Regions from separate parts of the Chromobacterium sp. LK11 genome, predicted to be linked through region 2. Evidence: predicted binding sites of a transcription regulator. Region 2 holds the regulator's gene; the other holds the start of a gene.
What was found. Region 2 encodes sigma-54, which starts transcription at its own class of promoters, with help from an activator protein. Its sites were predicted from a motif close to CTGGCACGCTTCATGCTT; they were not measured.
Positions count from the first base shown of each region.

Region 1: flgB (flagellar basal body rod protein FlgB) is a predicted target of sigma-54. The motif match lies at 3,519-3,536, and genes of this name have one in related genera.

Region 1 is NZ_LDUR01000015.1:77,055-85,025, reverse strand. Features, by position in the region: gene VK98_RS23315 (EAL domain-containing protein) at 1-1,432, shown strand, start outside; gene VK98_RS10355 (hypothetical protein) at 1,509-2,336, shown strand; gene VK98_RS10350 (response regulator) at 2,462-3,259, opposite strand; gene flgB (flagellar basal body rod protein FlgB) at 3,561-3,974, shown strand; gene flgC (flagellar basal body rod protein FlgC) at 3,974-4,384, shown strand; gene VK98_RS10335 (flagellar hook assembly protein FlgD) at 4,404-5,114, shown strand; gene flgE (flagellar hook protein FlgE) at 5,151-6,395, shown strand; gene VK98_RS10325 (flagellar basal body rod protein FlgF) at 6,413-7,156, shown strand; gene flgG (flagellar basal-body rod protein FlgG) at 7,228-7,971, shown strand, end outside.
Region 2 is NZ_LDUR01000027.1:211,196-219,166, forward strand. Features, by position in the region: gene VK98_RS16670 (KpsF/GutQ family sugar-phosphate isomerase) at 1-827, shown strand, start outside; gene VK98_RS16675 (HAD family hydrolase) at 853-1,377, shown strand; gene lptC (LPS export ABC transporter periplasmic protein LptC) at 1,374-1,943, shown strand; gene lptA (lipopolysaccharide transport periplasmic protein LptA) at 1,933-2,487, shown strand; gene lptB (LPS export ABC transporter ATP-binding protein) at 2,484-3,212, shown strand; gene VK98_RS16695 (RNA polymerase factor sigma-54) at 3,216-4,640, shown strand; gene hpf (ribosome hibernation-promoting factor, HPF/YfiA family) at 4,708-5,022, shown strand; gene ptsN (PTS IIA-like nitrogen regulatory protein PtsN) at 5,144-5,605, shown strand; gene hprK (HPr(Ser) kinase/phosphatase) at 5,598-6,554, shown strand; gene rapZ (RNase adapter RapZ) at 6,535-7,377, shown strand; gene VK98_RS16720 (flavin prenyltransferase UbiX) at 7,414-7,971, shown strand, end outside.

The DNA of each region.
Region 1 (7,971 bases), on a different contig from region 2:
GTCGCTGGCCGGGGAAAAGGCCGAGCTGGTCGCCGGACAACTGACCTGGCAATTGTCGCCGGCTTTCGCCGCGCTGACGCGGCTGGACACGCTGCCACCGCCGGAGCCGGATTGCCGAGCCCAGACCCAGGCTTTGGCGGAATTGGTTCAGCGCACGTCGCTGGTGCGCTTCGCCCAGGCGCGCGGCGCCGGCGGCGCGCTGTGCGCGTCGCGTCGCGGCGTGCCGGCGGAGGCGGGCGGGCTGGAAAGCGGAGCGAGCCTGTTGCCCGCCGGCAACGGCCAGCTGCTGCCGGGCTTGCGGCTGGCGCACTCCGCCGGGGTGCTGGAGTTGGACGCCGGGCCGCTGGTGGCGCAACTGGCGCTGGCCGAGCGCGAAGGCGTGAAAGTGAGCCTGCTAGCTGGCGGGCGGGCGCTGGCCGCCAACGGCGAAGTCAGGGATCAAGGCGCGGACGCGGCCGGCGAGGTGGCCTGGGTGCCGTCCGCGCCGGCGCGCATCGGCGTGCTGGCGGCGCCGCAGTGGGCGGCGGCGCCCTTGCTGGCGCTGAAGACCCAATGGCTGGCCTTGTTATTGGCGGCGGCCTTGGGCTGCGGCGTCGCCTGGGGCGCGCGTCGCGGTTCCGGCGGGCGCAAGGCGACGGGTTGGGAGATCTCCGAGGGAATTCGGCAAAAAGAGTTTTTCGCTCACTACCAGCCCATCGTCACCGCGGCCAGCGGCGAATGCGTCGGGGTGGAGGTGCTGGCGCGCTGGCGGCACCCGGTGCAAGGCAATGTGCGCTCAGAACTGTTCATCCAGACCGCGATCGAGGCCGGCTTGATCGTGTCGCTGACGCGCTACATGCTGCGGCGGGTGGCCGAGGAGCTGAAGCAGATCGTGCTGCCTCCCGGCTTCATGGTCGGGGTCAATATCTCCACCGAGCATCTGGCTTTGCCCGAGCTGCTGGAGGATTGCCGTCCGCTGGTCAATCTATTGCGCGAAAAGCAGGCGCAACTGGTGCTGGAGGTATCGGAGCGGGCGCCGCTGCAGGAGGCGTCCGGCGCGCAGAAAGTGATCAACGGCTTGCGGCAGATGGGGGTGAGGCTGGCGCTGGACGACTTCGGCGCGGGCTATGCCGACAAGACCTATCTGAGCCGCTGGGGCTTCGACTATCTGAAGGTTGAGAAGGGCTATGTGTCGGCCTTGGGCCAGGACAGCCTGAAGGGCAATATTCTGGACGGCCTGCTCTTGTCCTCCAACGAGATGGGGGTGCAGGTGATCGTGAAAGGGGTGGAGACCCAGGGTCAGCAAAGCTATCTGAATGTGAAGGGCTTCGAGTATTTGCAGGGTTTTTATTTCGGCAAGCCGATGACCTTGAATCATTTCCGGCAGTGGCTGTATTCCGGCATCGCCGAAAGCCGGGTCCGCCCCTCCGGCAAGAGGGAGGGCGGCGTCTGAAGCCGGATCGCAGCTTGGGGCCGCGGGGGCGCTTTGTTACAATGCGCCCTTTTTTGTTTCAGGAAAGGGGTAGGGAATGGTGTATGCCGTGCAGCGTTATGCGGCCTCCCGTCCTTGGGCCAAGCGCGTCAGCCAGCTGTATGTCCAGGCTTTGCAGCCGTCCGCGGCGCGCAAGGAAATGAAGGAAGTGATCAAGCGCGAACTGGAGCGCGCCGCCCAGGTGTTCGCCGTGGAGCAGCGGACCATCGTCGCCGAATTGGCCTTGGCCGAGTCCTGGGGCTGTTTCGCCCGCCATGGCCGCGTGATTTCCCATCTGGACGACGGTCTGGCGCAGGCTCTGGCCCACACCCGGCTGCCCTCGCAGTTGCCGGACACGCTGAGTTTGCCGGCCGACGCCTTCTTTCTGCACGTGCCGGGCGGCGGCGGGGCCTTCGTCTCGCATCAGCCGGAGCGCAGGGCCTTGCTGCTGACGCTGGTGGAAGAGGGGTTTTCGCGCGACGCCGCGCAATGGCTGCATGAGTCCGACGGGGTGGAGGCCTTGCTGGTCACGTATCCGGGCGAGCTGGCGCCGCAGATCGAGGCGGTGGCGGAGCGTTGGCAGGCCTTGCTGGCCTCGGTGCTCAACGGCCTGGCGATGATGACCCAACCCAAGCTGGAACGAGAGCTGGCCTGGCAGCAGGGCGCGCCGCAACCTTGGGTGGAGCAGGCTTGCGCGCCGACTTGCGCCAAGACCCGTCAGCGTGGCCGCAGCCAATTGCTGAAGGCGGGCTTCAGCGAGGTGAACTTCTGCCGCATCTCCGAACTGGACGCCGCGCGGGCTTACGCGACCCAGGGGTACTGGCGGCGGCAGGCGTTTGGCGAAGCCAAGGCGAATTCGCGCCTGGTGTGGGTGGCGCCCAAATAAGCGGGAAGGGCCGCTCAGCGTCTGTTCAAGGTCTTGCGAGCCAGGGCGAGACAAGGCGAAAACTGCTGAGAAAGCGGAATGCGCGCGTTGCACCCCGCAAGGCGCAGCGGACTTTGAGCGGATTCTCAGTATTCCTGCAGCAGTTCGCGGATGGTGTCTCTGAGCTTGTTGGTGGAAAAGGGCTTGTCGCAGCAGGCCGAGACGCCGGCCGCTTCCACCTCGGCCAGCCGGTCGTGGTCGGTCTCGCTGGTGATCATCAGGATGGGAGTGCGCCCCTGGGCGCTGTTCTGGCGGATGTGGCGCGCCAGTTCGCAGCCGTCCATGCCGGGCATGTGGTAATCGACGATGATCAGCTGAAAGCTTTCGCTCTCCAGCAGCGGCAGCGCGTCGGCGCCGCTGGCGGCCTCGGTGAAGTGTTCGAAGCCCAGGCGTTCCAGCACGGCGCGAACGTGGCGGCGCGAGGTCTGGCTGTCGTCCACGATCAACACCTGGACGTTGGCCAGATCGGTGTCCACCTCCATGGCCAGGCTCTCGGTGTTGATGAAGTCCAGCGCGTTGGCCAGCGCTTCGTCCAGCTGGCCGCTGGTGAAGGGTTTGGGCAGGATGCCCAGGCTGCCGGCCTGGCGAATGGGCTCCAGCCGCTCCGGATTGGTTTCGCTGGAGACCAGAATGAAGGGCATGCCGCTGAGGTCGGCGCTTTCGCGCATCTGCTGCAGCAATTGCTGGCCGGTCATGTCGGGCAGATAGTAAGCGCTGATCACCAGGTCGGGGCGCGACTCGCGCGCGCGGCTGAGCAGCGCTTCGCCATTGGGGTGGGTCTCCACCTTGGAGATGCCCATCTCGCCCAGCGCCTTGCTGATGATCTGCGCCTGAACGTGAGACGGTTCCGCCAGCGAGACGATTAAATGTTGTACTTCCAGCATGCCTCTTCCCCCGCCTGTCTTCTCTATTTTCTCAAAGCCGTCCGCCGCCGTCGGCCCATGCATGAGTGTCGGCGATTCCGGACGCGTCTTCAATGGTTCTTATGTTGGTTTGGCACGAATTGCGCGGTGCGGCAAGCAAAATCTGTCGCTTCGGTCGGAGGCGGCAAATCTTGCCGCTCATTGTTGCCGTTTGGCCATCAGTGGTCGGTGGTTTGGCGGATTGCCTAGAAAAATCAATGCGCTGGCGTGTTTGATCGGCTTGGCACGCTTCCTGCTTTAACGTCGCCTCAAGGAGGCTGACATGCTAGACAAAATCGCCAAACATTTCGACTTTCAGCAGCGAGCGCTGAATTTGCGGGCTTATCGCACCGAGGTGCTGGCCAGCAATATCGCCAATGACGAAACCCCCAATTACAAAGCGGTGGATTTCGACTTCGGCAAGGCCTTGCAGGCGCAAACCGATGCGCAGGGTCGTTTGGCGATGAATCTGACCGATGCCCGCCATCTCGCCGGCGCAGGCGGCGCGGGCAACGGCGCCGCGCTGCAGTACCGCGCGGCGGTGCAGCCCAGCGTGGACGGCAACACCGTGGACATGGACGTGGAGCGCGCGGCTTTCGCCGAGAACGCGGTCCGCTTCCAGTCGACGCTGACTTTTTTGAACAAGCGGATCAGCGGCCTGAGTTCGGCGATCCAGGGCCAGGGAGGCAATAGCTGATGTCTTTGTCCAATGTGTTTTCCATTTCCGGGTCGGCGATGTCGGCGCAGTCGATGCGTCTCAGCCTGGTGGCGAGCAATATCGCCAACGCGGAAAGCTCGACCAGCTCCACCGGCGAGCCCTACAAAGGGCGCCACGCGGTGTTCACCGCGATTCCGGTGACCGCGGCGCAGCCGCAGGTGGCGGGCGTGCGCGTGACCGCGGTGGTGGAGGATCAGACCCCGCCGCGGCTCAAGTACGATCCGGGCAATCCGCTGGCCGACCAGCGCGGCTACGTGACGCTGCCGAACGTGAATCCGGTGGAGGAGATGGCCGACATGATCGCCGCCTCCCGCGCCTATCAGAACAATGTCGAAATCATGAATACGGCCAAGACGCTGCAGCAGAAAGTGCTGCAGCTGGGCCAGTGAGGCGAGAGGAGTAACGGCGATGGCTAGCGCAAATCCTTATGACGTACTGAATAGTCAGACTCAGACCAATCCGAACAGCAGCGTCAACGGCAGCAAGAGCAATTCCGGCGTGGTGGGCTCCAGCGCCAGCGACATTCAGAGCACTTTTCTGAAACTGTTCGTGGCTCAGATGCGTTCCCAAGACCCGATGAACCCGATGGACAACAGCCAGATGACGGCCCAGATGGCGCAGATCAGCCAGGTGGGCGGCATTCAGCAGCTGAACCAGTCCATGCAGGCGCTGATCGGCGCGCAGGCGGCCTCCCAGTCGCTGATGGCGTCCAGCATGATAGGCAAGAAGGTGCTGGTGGCCGGCAGCGATTTGCCCAAGCCGCCTGATGGCGGCACCTCCCCGGCCGGCGTGTTGCTGAACGGTCCGGCGCAGACTGTGAAAGTCAGCGTCAAGGACGCCAACGGCAATGTGGTCCGCACCATGACCATCGACAAGCCGGTGGCCGGCGTCAACACCTTTAGCTGGGACGGCAAGAACGACAAGGGCGAAGTGGTGCCGGCCGGCAAATACAGCTTCAGCGCCGACGTGACCCAGGCCAGCGCCAACGGCAGCACCACGGCCGTGGCCTACAACACGCAGACGGTGACCGCGGTGGCCTGGGACCAGGGCGTCCCCGAGCTGGTGCTGCCGGACGGCAGCCGCGCCCAACTGGGCGACGTGGCGCAGATGACCGCCTAATCCCACCGACCTCATTCGACTTCAAGGACTGACATCATGGGCTTTCAACAAGGCTTGAGCGGCTTGAACGCCGCCTCCACCCAGCTGGACACCATCGGCAACAACGTGGCCAACGCCAATACCGTCGGCTTCAAGAGCTCGCGCACCGAGTTCGCCGACATGTACGGCAACACCTTGTACGGCATCGCCACCACCACGCCGGGCATCGGCGTCAAGGTGGCTGCGGTGACGCAGAACATGAGCAACGGCAACGTGACCACCACGGGCCGCAGCCTGGACCTGGCGATCAACAACGGCGGCTTCTTCACCGTGGCCCAGCCGGACGGCACCTTGTCCTACACCCGCAACGGCCAGTTCCAGATCAACAACCAGGGCTACGTGGTCAACAACGGCAACTTCCTGCAGGGCTGGCAGGCCGACGCCGCCGGCAACATCTCCCAGGGGCAGGTCAGCAAAATACAGCTGAACTCCAACCTGGTGTCGCCGCAAGCCACCACCAAGGCCACTCTCGGCGTCAATTTGGACTCGCGCAGCACGGTGCCGACCGTCGCGCCGCTGGATCCGACCAATTCGTCTTCCTACAACTGGTCGAACACCAATACGGTTTACGACTCGCTGGGCAACCCGCACCAGGTGACCATGTACTATGTCGCCGGCGCGCCCACCGCCGCCGGCCGGACCTGGACCGCGACCGCCTATGTGGACGGCAATCCGGCCAATAACACGCCGCCCAACAGCAATAATTTTTCGCTGACCTTCAATACCTCCGGCGTGCTGACCACGCCCGGACCGTTCAACATCAACTTCACCCCCAGCCCGCTCAACGGCTCGGCGGTGCCGCAGACCGTGGCCTTCAGCTTCACCGGCTCCACCCAGGTGGGGCAGAACTTCGGCGTGACCACGCCGCCGACCATAGACGGCTCCGCGCCCGGCAACCTGAAGGGCATCAATATTTCGTCCTCCGGCATCATCCAGGCGACGTTCACCAACGGCCAGACCAAGACCATAGGCCAGGTCGCGCTGGCCAACTTCATCAATCCGCAAGGCTTGCAGTCCAAGGGCAATAATCTGTGGGCGCAGACCTACGATTCCGGCATCGCCTCCTACAACGCGCCCGGCGCAGGCAATACCGGCACCATCCAGGCCGGCGCGGTGGAGGACTCCAACGTCGACCTGACCGCGGAGCTGGTCAATATGATTACCGCGCAGCGTTATTACCAGGCCAATGCGCAGACCATCAAGACCCAGGACACCCTGGTGCAGACCCTGCTGAACATCTGATGAGCTGAGCGCGCGCGATGGATAGAATGCTTTACCTGGCGATGAACGGCGCCAAGCACGTGATGTGGCAGCAGGCCACCACCGCCAACAATCTGGCCAATGTGCACACCAACGGCTTCAAGGCCGACGTGGTGGCCTTCCGCGCCTTGCCGGTGGTGGGCGAGGGCGCGCCGACGCGGACCTATGTGGTGGACAACACCGTGGGCCACGATCTGAGCCAGGGCAGCCTGATGCACACCGGCAACGTCAGCGACTTCGCCATCGGTTCCAAAGGCTTCTTCGCGGTGCAGGCGCCGGACGGCAACGAGGCCTATACCCGCGACGGCGGCTATGTGCTGGACGCCACCGGCATGATGCGCACCCGCTCTGGCCTGCCCATCATGGGCGACGGCGGTCCCATCGTGGTGCCCACCGGTTCCCGCATTCAATTGGGCGAAGACGGCTCGGTGGTGGCGATTCCGCTGTCCGGCGCGGTGCGCACCCCGCAGCTGGTCGGGCAGATCAAGATGGTCAACCCCGGCCCCAAGGACGTGTACAAGGGCGAGGACGGCCTGTTCCGCGTCAACGGCGGCGGCAACGCGGCCGCCGACGCCAATGTCAAGCTGGTGCCGGAAATGCTGGAGGCCAGCAATGTCAACTCGGTGGAAAGCCTGGTGCAGATGATCTCCCATGCCCGCCAGTACGACCTCAACGTCCGCCTGATGCAGACCGCCCAGCAGGGCGATCAGCAGGCGGCTCAGCTGTTGTCCACCAACGGCTAAACCATAATATAAGATTTCGCCGCGGCGGCCCGACAGGGGCGGCGCGGTTCTGGAGACGAGGTAAACAAGCCATGATGCGCGCACTGTACATCGCCAAGACCGGCATGGATTCCAGCCAGTTTCAACTGGACGTGGTGTCCAACAACCTGGCCAACGTCAACACCGTGGGTTTCAAGCGCAGCCGCGGCATTTTCGAGGACTTGTATTACCAGACCCTGCGCCAGCCCGGCGCGCAGTTGGCCAACGGCAACACCACGCCCACCGGCCTGCAGGTGGGCACCGGTTCGGCGGCGGTGGCCACCGCCCGCATCCACTCCCAGGGCAATATGACCCAGACCACGCAACCGCTGGACATGGCGATTGGCGGCGAGGGCTTCTTCCGCATCCAGTTGCCGGACGGCACCACCGCCTATACCCGCAACGGCGAGTTCAAGCGCAACTCCAACGGCGACGTGGTGAACCCGGACGGCTATCCGCTGAACCCCAATATCAATATTCCCGGCACCGCCAACCAGATTACGGTGTCCACCGCCGGCGTGGTGCAGTACTTTTTGCCCAACAACCCGGCGGCGCAAACCGCGGGCACCATTCAGCTGACCACCTTTATCAACCCGCAGGGCCTGGAGAGCGTGGGCAATAATCTGTATTTGCAGTCCGCGTCTTCCGGCGATCCGCAGGACGGCGATCCGCAGACCGACACCCGCGGCGCGGTGCGTTCCGGTTTCCTGGAAGCGTCCAACGTCAACGTCACCGAAGAACTGGTGAACATGATCACCGCGCAGCGCGCGTTTGAAATGAACTCGCGGGCGATCACC
Region 2 (7,971 bases):
CCGGCATGGGCAAGTCCGGCCACGTGGCGCGCAAGATCGCCGCCACGCTGGCCAGCACCGGCACGCCGGCCTTCTTCGTCCACCCGGGCGAGGCCGCCCACGGCGACCTGGGCATGATCACCGCCCAGGACATCGTGCTGGCGCTGTCCAACTCCGGCGAAAGCGACGAGATCATCGCGCTGCTGCCGGCCTTGAAGCGCAAAGGCGTGCGTCTGATCTGCATGACCGGACGCGACGGCTCCACCATGGCGCAGGAGGCCGACATCCACCTGGACGCGCGCGTGGAGAAGGAAGCCTGCCCGCTGGGCCTGGCCCCCACCACCAGCACCACGGTGCAGATGGCGCTGGGCGACGCGCTGGCGGTCACGCTGATGGACGCGCGCGGCTTCGGCCAGGGCGATTTCGCGCTGTCGCATCCGGGCGGCAGCCTGGGCCGCAAGCTGCTGGTTCACGTTTCCGACATCATGCACAGCGGCGACGAATTGCCGCGGGTGGCGCCGGGCACGCCGCTGAAGGACGCGTTACTGGAACTGTCGCGCAAGCGGCTGGGCATGCTGGCCGTCTGCGCCGCCGACGACTCCCTGCTGGGCGTCTACACCGACGGCGACCTGCGCCGCACGCTGGAGCGCTCCGCCAACCTCTACGATCTGAGCATCGACCAGGTGATGAGCCCCTCGCCGCGCACCATAGGCCCGAAAAAACTGGCCACCGAGGCGGTGTTCCTGATGGAACAGAACAAGATCACCAGTCTGCTGGTCGTAGATGAAGACAACAAGCTGATAGGCGCGCTGCATCTGCACGACCTATTCAAGGCCGGCGTGATCTGAGTCGCCGGCATTAGCAAGGACAAGCATGCAAAGCATTTTTGAGCAGGCCCGCAAGGTCAAGCTGCTGATCATGGACGTGGACGGCGTGATGACCGACGGCCGCATCTACTACAACGCCCACGGCGAAGAAAGCAAATCCTTCAATGTGCAGGACGGCCTGGGCCTGCGCCTGCTGCGATCCACCGGGGTCCGGCTGGCCATCATCTCCGGCCGCGCCGACCGCTGCGTCGAACACCGCGCCCAGGCGCTGCAGATCGACCACTACTACGGCGGCGTGCACGATAAGAAGCTGGCCCTGGCCGAGCTGCTGGCATGCACCGGCCTAAGCGCCGAAGAATGCGCCTTCATCGGCGACGACCTGATCGACCTGCCCATCCTCACCCGCGTCGGCCTGGCCGTCGCCGTGCCGGAAGCGCCGGCCCTGGTGCGCCAGCACGCCCACTACGTGACCGGCTGCTCAGGCGGCAAGGGCGCGGTGCGCGAGCTGGCCGAGTTGATCATGCAGGCCCAGGGCTCCTTCGATAAAATCCTGGCGGGATATCTGGCATGATCCGCCTGCTGCGTTCCCACCGGCTGTTCCCGCTGCTGCTGGTCGGCCTGACCGGCCTGTTGACCGTGTGGCTGGACCAGGTCTCGCGCTGGGACAGCAACCGCCGCGAACTGGACCCGGACAAGCCCGAGTACGTGGCCGAGCACCTGATCGCCACCCGCTTCGACCCGCAAGGCAAGCTCTACGAACGGCTGATCGCCACGCGCATGTGGCAGTACCCGGGCAAGGACGACGCCTTCTTCGAAAACCCCGAGCTTTACCAATACCAGCAAGGCGCGCTGCAATATCAGTTGATCGGCGACGTCGGCCGTTACAACAACAAGACCCAGCAGGCCTATTTCGACAAGAAGGCGACCATGATCCAGCCCGCCGCCGCGGACAAGCCGGAAACCAAGGTCGTCACCAGCGCCATGCATGTCGACACCGCCAAGAAAATCGCCCGCTCCGCCGCGCCCACCGTGTTCTTTCAGGGCAAATCGCACGGCAACTCCGTGGGCTTCATCTACCAGCAACAGACAGGTTTGTTGAACCTGCTGTCTCACACCAAGATCATTTATGAAAAATAAGCTCCGTCTCCTGCTGGCCGGCCTGGCGCTGGCCGCCGCCTCCGTCGCCCACGCCGAACAGGCCGACCGCACCAAGCCGATGGAAATCACCAGCGACAACGGCTGCACCATGGACCAGATCAAGGGCGTGTCCACTTGCGAAGGCAATGTGGTGATCATCCAGGGCACCTTGCGCCTGAACGCCGACAAAGTCGTCGCCACCCAGGACAAGCAGGGCAACCAGACCCTGGTGGCCACCGGCCGCATCGTCACCTTCCGCCAGAAGATGGACGGCAAGAACGAATGGGTGGAAGGCCAGTCCAGCCGCCTCGACTACAGCAGCTCGGCCAACCTCGCAGTGCTGACCGGCAACGCCCGCGTCAAACGCGAAGGCGATCTGGTGGTGGGCAACGTAATCACCTACAACACCCAGAACGAAACCTATCAAGTGACCGGCGGCACCGCCACCGGCCCCAACAAGGGCCGCGTCACCGTGATCCTGCAGCCCAAGAACACCGCCTCCCAGCCGGCAGCGGCCAAACCCGCCAGCGGAGCCGCCAAATGACGCAAAGCGTGCTCAAGGTGGAGCGCCTGCGCAAGCGCTTCAAGAAACGCACCGTGGTCAAGGACGTGGCGCTTGAAATCGCCAGCGGCGAGGTGGTGGGCCTGCTCGGCCCCAACGGCGCCGGCAAGACCACCAGCTTCTACATGATCGTCGGCCTGATCGGCGCCGACGACGGCGAGATCCGTCTGGATGACCAGGTGATCACCCACTACCCCATCCACCAGCGCGCGCGCCTGGGCCTCGGCTACCTGCCGCAGGAAGCCTCCATCTTCCGCCGCATGACGGTGGAGGAGAACATCGCCGCCATCCTGGAAGTGTCCGGCCTCAAGGGCAAGGAACTGGAGAAGGAGCTGGAGCTGCTGCTGGACGACCTCAACATCGGCCACCTGCGCGACAGCAGCGCCTTGTCGCTGTCCGGCGGCGAACGCCGCCGCGTCGAGATCGCCCGCGTGCTGGCCACCCGGCCGCGCTTCATCCTGCTGGACGAACCCTTCGCCGGCGTCGACCCGATCGCGGTGATCGACATCCAGAAAATCATCTCCTTCCTGAAGGAGCGCGGCATCGGCGTGCTGATCACCGACCATAACGTGCGCGAAACCTTGCGCATCTGCGACCGCGCCTACATCATCAGCGAAGGCTCGGTGCTCGCCTCCGGCGAGCCGGAGGAACTGGTTAACAACGAGAAGGTGCGCGAAGTCTATCTTGGCGAACACTTCCACCTGTAAGCGATGAAACAGACCCTTCAGCTCAAGGTATCGCAGCAGCTGACCCTGACGCCGCAGCTGCAGCAGTCGATCAAGCTGCTGCAGATGTCCACCCTCGACCTGCAGACCGAAGTCGAGCGCTTCCTGCTGGACAACCCCTTGCTGGAGCGCGGCGACGAAGCGCCGCAGGGCGAGGCGCCCGACGCCCCCGCCGGCCAGGAGCAGGACGCCGCCGCGGAAACCCGCGACGAAGCCTCCGGCGACGACGGCGAGCGCGGCGCCGAGGCCGGCGAACTGAGCGACTGGGGCAGCGGCGGCCGCCGCGGCGACGGCGACGACGAGCTGGACCCGATGCTGAACGTGCCCTGTCCGATCAGCCTGCGCGAGCACCTGCTGGCGCAACTGGGCGAAGTGGCGCTGCCGACGCGCGACCAGGCCATCGTGCAACTGCTGATCGAAGAACTGGACGACGACGGCTATCTGGGCCAGACGCTGGAAGACATCGCCAGCCACCTGCCGCTGGAGCTGGAAATCGAGGCCGACGAACTGATGATAGGCCTGCGCCTGCTGCAGCAGTTCGACCCGCCCGGCGTCGGCGCGCGTTCGCTGCCGGAGGCGCTGGCGCTGCAATTGCAGCGGCTGGACCCGGACGAGCCTCAGCGCGAGTTGGCGCTGGCCATCGTCCGCGACCACCTGGCCTTGCTGGGCAACCGCGACTACACCCGGCTGAAAAAGCAGCTGGGCGTCGACGACGCCGCGCTGCGCGCCGCCCAGGCGCTGATCGCCCGCCTCAACCCCCGCCCCACCGCCGGTTTCGGCGCCAGCGACACCCAGTACGTGATCCCCGACATCTCGGTCCGCAAACGCAAGGGGCGCTGGGTGGCGACCCTCAACGGCGGCGCGGTGCCGCGCTTGCGCGTCAACCAGATGTACGCGCGGCTGCTGGCGGAAAACCGCGGCGGCAACGGCGAAATGTCCTCGCGGCTGCAGGAGGCGAAATGGCTGGTGAAGAACATCCAGCAGCGATTTGACACTATCCTGAAAGTGGCGGAAGCTATCGTTGAACGGCAGCAATCGTTCTTTGAACACGGCGAAGTGGCCATGCGCCCGCTGATCCTGCGCGACATCGCGGACGAGCTGGGCCTGCATGAATCCACGGTTTCCCGGGTCACCACCCAGAAATACCTGCTCTGCCCGCGCGGCCTGTTCGAGCTCAAGTATTTCTTCGGCAGCGCGCTGGAAACCGACAGCGGCGGCGAATGCTCCGCCACCGCGATCAAGGCCCACATCCGCAGCCTGATAGACGCCGAATCGCCGAGCAAGCCGCTGTCCGACAGCGCCCTGGTCGAAGCGCTGGCCAAACAGGGAATACAAGTTGCCAGACGCACGATAGCCAAGTATCGTGAAGCCATGCAGATACCGCCGGTCAACCAGCGCAAGACGCTGTGATCCGCGCGGCAGAATACAGCGATCCGGCCGACCCGACCGGACTGTCAACACCAGAAGGAGCTAGGGTATGAACCTCAAAGTAACTGGACTGCATCTGGAAGTAACTCCCGCCCTGCGCGAATACGTTGAAACCAAAATGGAGCGCGTTACTCGACATGTCGACCATGTGATCGACATTTCCGTTACTCTGTCTGTTGATAAACTGGTGCAAAAAGCTGAAGTCAACGTGCATCTGTCCGGCAAGGACATCCACGTGGAAGCCACCGAATCCGATATGTACGCCGCCATCGATCTGTTGATCGACAAGCTGGACCGCCAAGTGCTGAAACACAAGGAAAAGCAGTCTGAACACCGTGCTCCGGCCCCTGAAGCCAGCCTGTAATCCCTTGAATTGGAAGGCGGGGGCCTGCGGGTTCCCGCTTTTCTTTGCACTTGCCCGTTTTCAGTACTATCAAGGCAACGTAGAATTGCCGGGTTTTTCTCAGCCGCATGCATAATCCAATATGAACCTCATCGGCAAAATCCTGACTCCCGAACACGTGCTGCTGGATCTCGACGTCGCCAGCAAGAAACGCGTGTTCGAACAAGTCGGCCTCTTGGTTGAAAATACCCGGGGCATCGCGCGCAGCGAAATCTTCGATTGCCTGTTCGCCCGCGAAAAGCTCGGCTCCACCGGCCTTGGCCAGGGCGTGGCGATTCCGCACGGCCGCGCGCGCGGCCTGAAGGAGGCGATGGGCGTGTTCATCCGCCTGAAGACCCCCATTCCCTTCGACGCCCCCGACGGCAAGCCGGTGCAGTGCCTGTTCGTGCTCTTGGTGCCGGAACAGGCCACCGACCTGCACCTGCAAGTGCTGTCCGAGCTGGCGCAACTGTTCTCCAGCCGCCAGATGCGCGAGCAGATGCTGGGCATCTCCATCCGCGACGAGCTCTACCAGCTGCTCAATAATTGGGTGCCCAATGCCTAGCATCAGCGTCCGCCGGCTGTACCAGGAAAACCAGCAGAAGCTCAACCTGACCTGGGTCGCGGGCACCGGCGGCGCCGACAATATGATAGGCAACGACGAACAGCGCCCCACGCAGGCGCTGGTCGGCCACCTCAATTTCATCCACCCCAACCGGGTCCAGGTGCTGGGCCTCGCCGAGGTGGACTATCTGAACCGGCTGGAGCAGTCCGCCGCCAAGACCGCGCTGGACCAGCTGTTCCACAAGAGCATGTCGGTGGTGATGGTGGCCAACGACCAGCCGGTGCCCAAGCTGCTGCGCGACTACTGCCACACCCACAACGTCCCGCTGATGACCACCAAGCTGGAAAGCCCCTACCTGATGGATGTGCTGCGCATCTATCTGGCGCGGGCGCTGGCGGTGTCCACCGTGCTGCACGGCGTCTTCCTCGACGTGTTCGAGATCGGCGTGCTGATCATGGGCGATTCGGCGATGGGCAAGAGCGAACTGGCGCTGGAACTGATTTCCCGCGGCCACGGCATGGTGGCCGACGACGCGGTGGAACTATACCGCATCGGCCCGGACACGCTGGAAGGCCGCTGTCCGCCGCTGCTGCGCGACTTCCTGGAAGTGCGCGGCCTGGGCATCCTCAACATCCGCACCATCTTCGGCGAAACCGCGGTGCGGCCGAAGAAGGTGCTGCGGCTGATCATCCATCTGGTCAAGGCCAACGACCAGGCGATGCAGGCGCTGGACCGCCTCAACATCCAGTCCGAGACCCAGGACATCATCGGCGTCACCATCCGCAAGGTGGTGCTGCCGGTGGCCGCCGGCCGCAACCTGGCGGTGCTGGTGGAGGCCGCGGTGCGCAACTACATCCTGCAGCTGCGCGGCATCGACAGCACGCGCGAATTCATCGAACGCCACACCAACTTCCTCAGAGACCAGGAAAATGCGCCTGATATTGATTAGCGGCCTGTCCGGTTCCGGCAAGTCGGTGGCGCTGCGCGCGCTGGAAGACGCCGGCTTCTACTGCGTGGACAATCTGCCGGCCACCATGCTGCACGAGGCGATGTCGCTGTACGCCGACTACGGCTACGAACAGATCGCCATCAGCGTGGACACCCGTTCCGGCCCGTCGCTGGGCGCCTTGCCGGCGGAAATGGAAAAACTGCGGGCCCAGCAGGTGGACGTGCGCCTGCTGTTCCTGGAGGCCACGCCCGCCACCCTGGTCAAGCGCTTCTCCGAAACCCGCCGCCGCCACCCGCTGTCCGGCGCCGACGTCACGGTGGAGGAAAGCATTCTGCTGGAACAGGAAATGCTGGCCGAGATCATGGAGCTGGGCACCCGCATCGACACCAGCGAGCTGTCCGCCAACGCGCTGCGCAGCTGGGTGCGCGAACTGGTGGACGCCGACAGCAGCCGGCTGACCCTGATCTTCGAATCCTTCGGCTTCAAGCACGGCCTGCCGCGGGACGCCGACTTCGTGTTCGACGTCCGCTGCCTGCCCAACCCCTATTACGACCCGCAGCTGCGCCCGTTCACCGGCCGCGACCAGCCCATCATCGACTTCTTCCAGCAAACGCCGGAAGTGCAGCAGATGGTGGACGACATCCAGCAGCTGGTCAGCAAATGGCTGCCCTGTTTCAGCATGGAAAACCGCAGCTATCTGACCGTCGCCGTCGGCTGCACCGGCGGCCAGCACCGCTCGGTCTACATCACGGAACGGCTTGCCCGCCTGTTCGCCGCCGAACAGGTGCTGGTGCGCCATCGCCAGCTTTACCGCCAGAACTGAACGCGTTCGGGCCGCCCCCGCCTACAGGAAACATTCATGCGCCCGATCCAAACCGTCACCGTCGCCCTGACCGGCGCCTCCGGCCTGCCCTACGGCCTGCGGCTGATCGATTGCCTGATCGCCGCCGGCGTCCGCGTCTGGGTGCTGTACTCGCAGGCCGCGCAAGTGGTGGCCAAACAGGAAATGGACCTGACCCTGCCCTCGCGCCCGGCCGAAGCCCGGCAATGGCTGACGCAACGCAGCGGCGCGCGCGACGGCCAGCTGGCGGTGTTCGGCCGCGAAGAATGGTTCGCGCCGGTGGCCTCCGGCTCCAACCCGGCCGACGCCATGGTGGTCTGCCCGTGCTCGATGGGCACGCTGGCCGCCATCGCCCAGGGCAGCAGCGACAATCTGATAGAGCGCGCCGCCGACGTCAGCATCAAGGAACAGCGCAAGCTGGTGCTGGTGCCGCGCGAAGCGCCGTTCTCCGCCATCCACCTGGAAAACATGCTCAAACTGGCCCGTCTCGGCGTTGTCATCCTGCCGCCGTCTCCGGGGTTCTATACTCATCCCAAGACCGTGGACGACATGATCGACTTCGTGGTGGCGCGAATT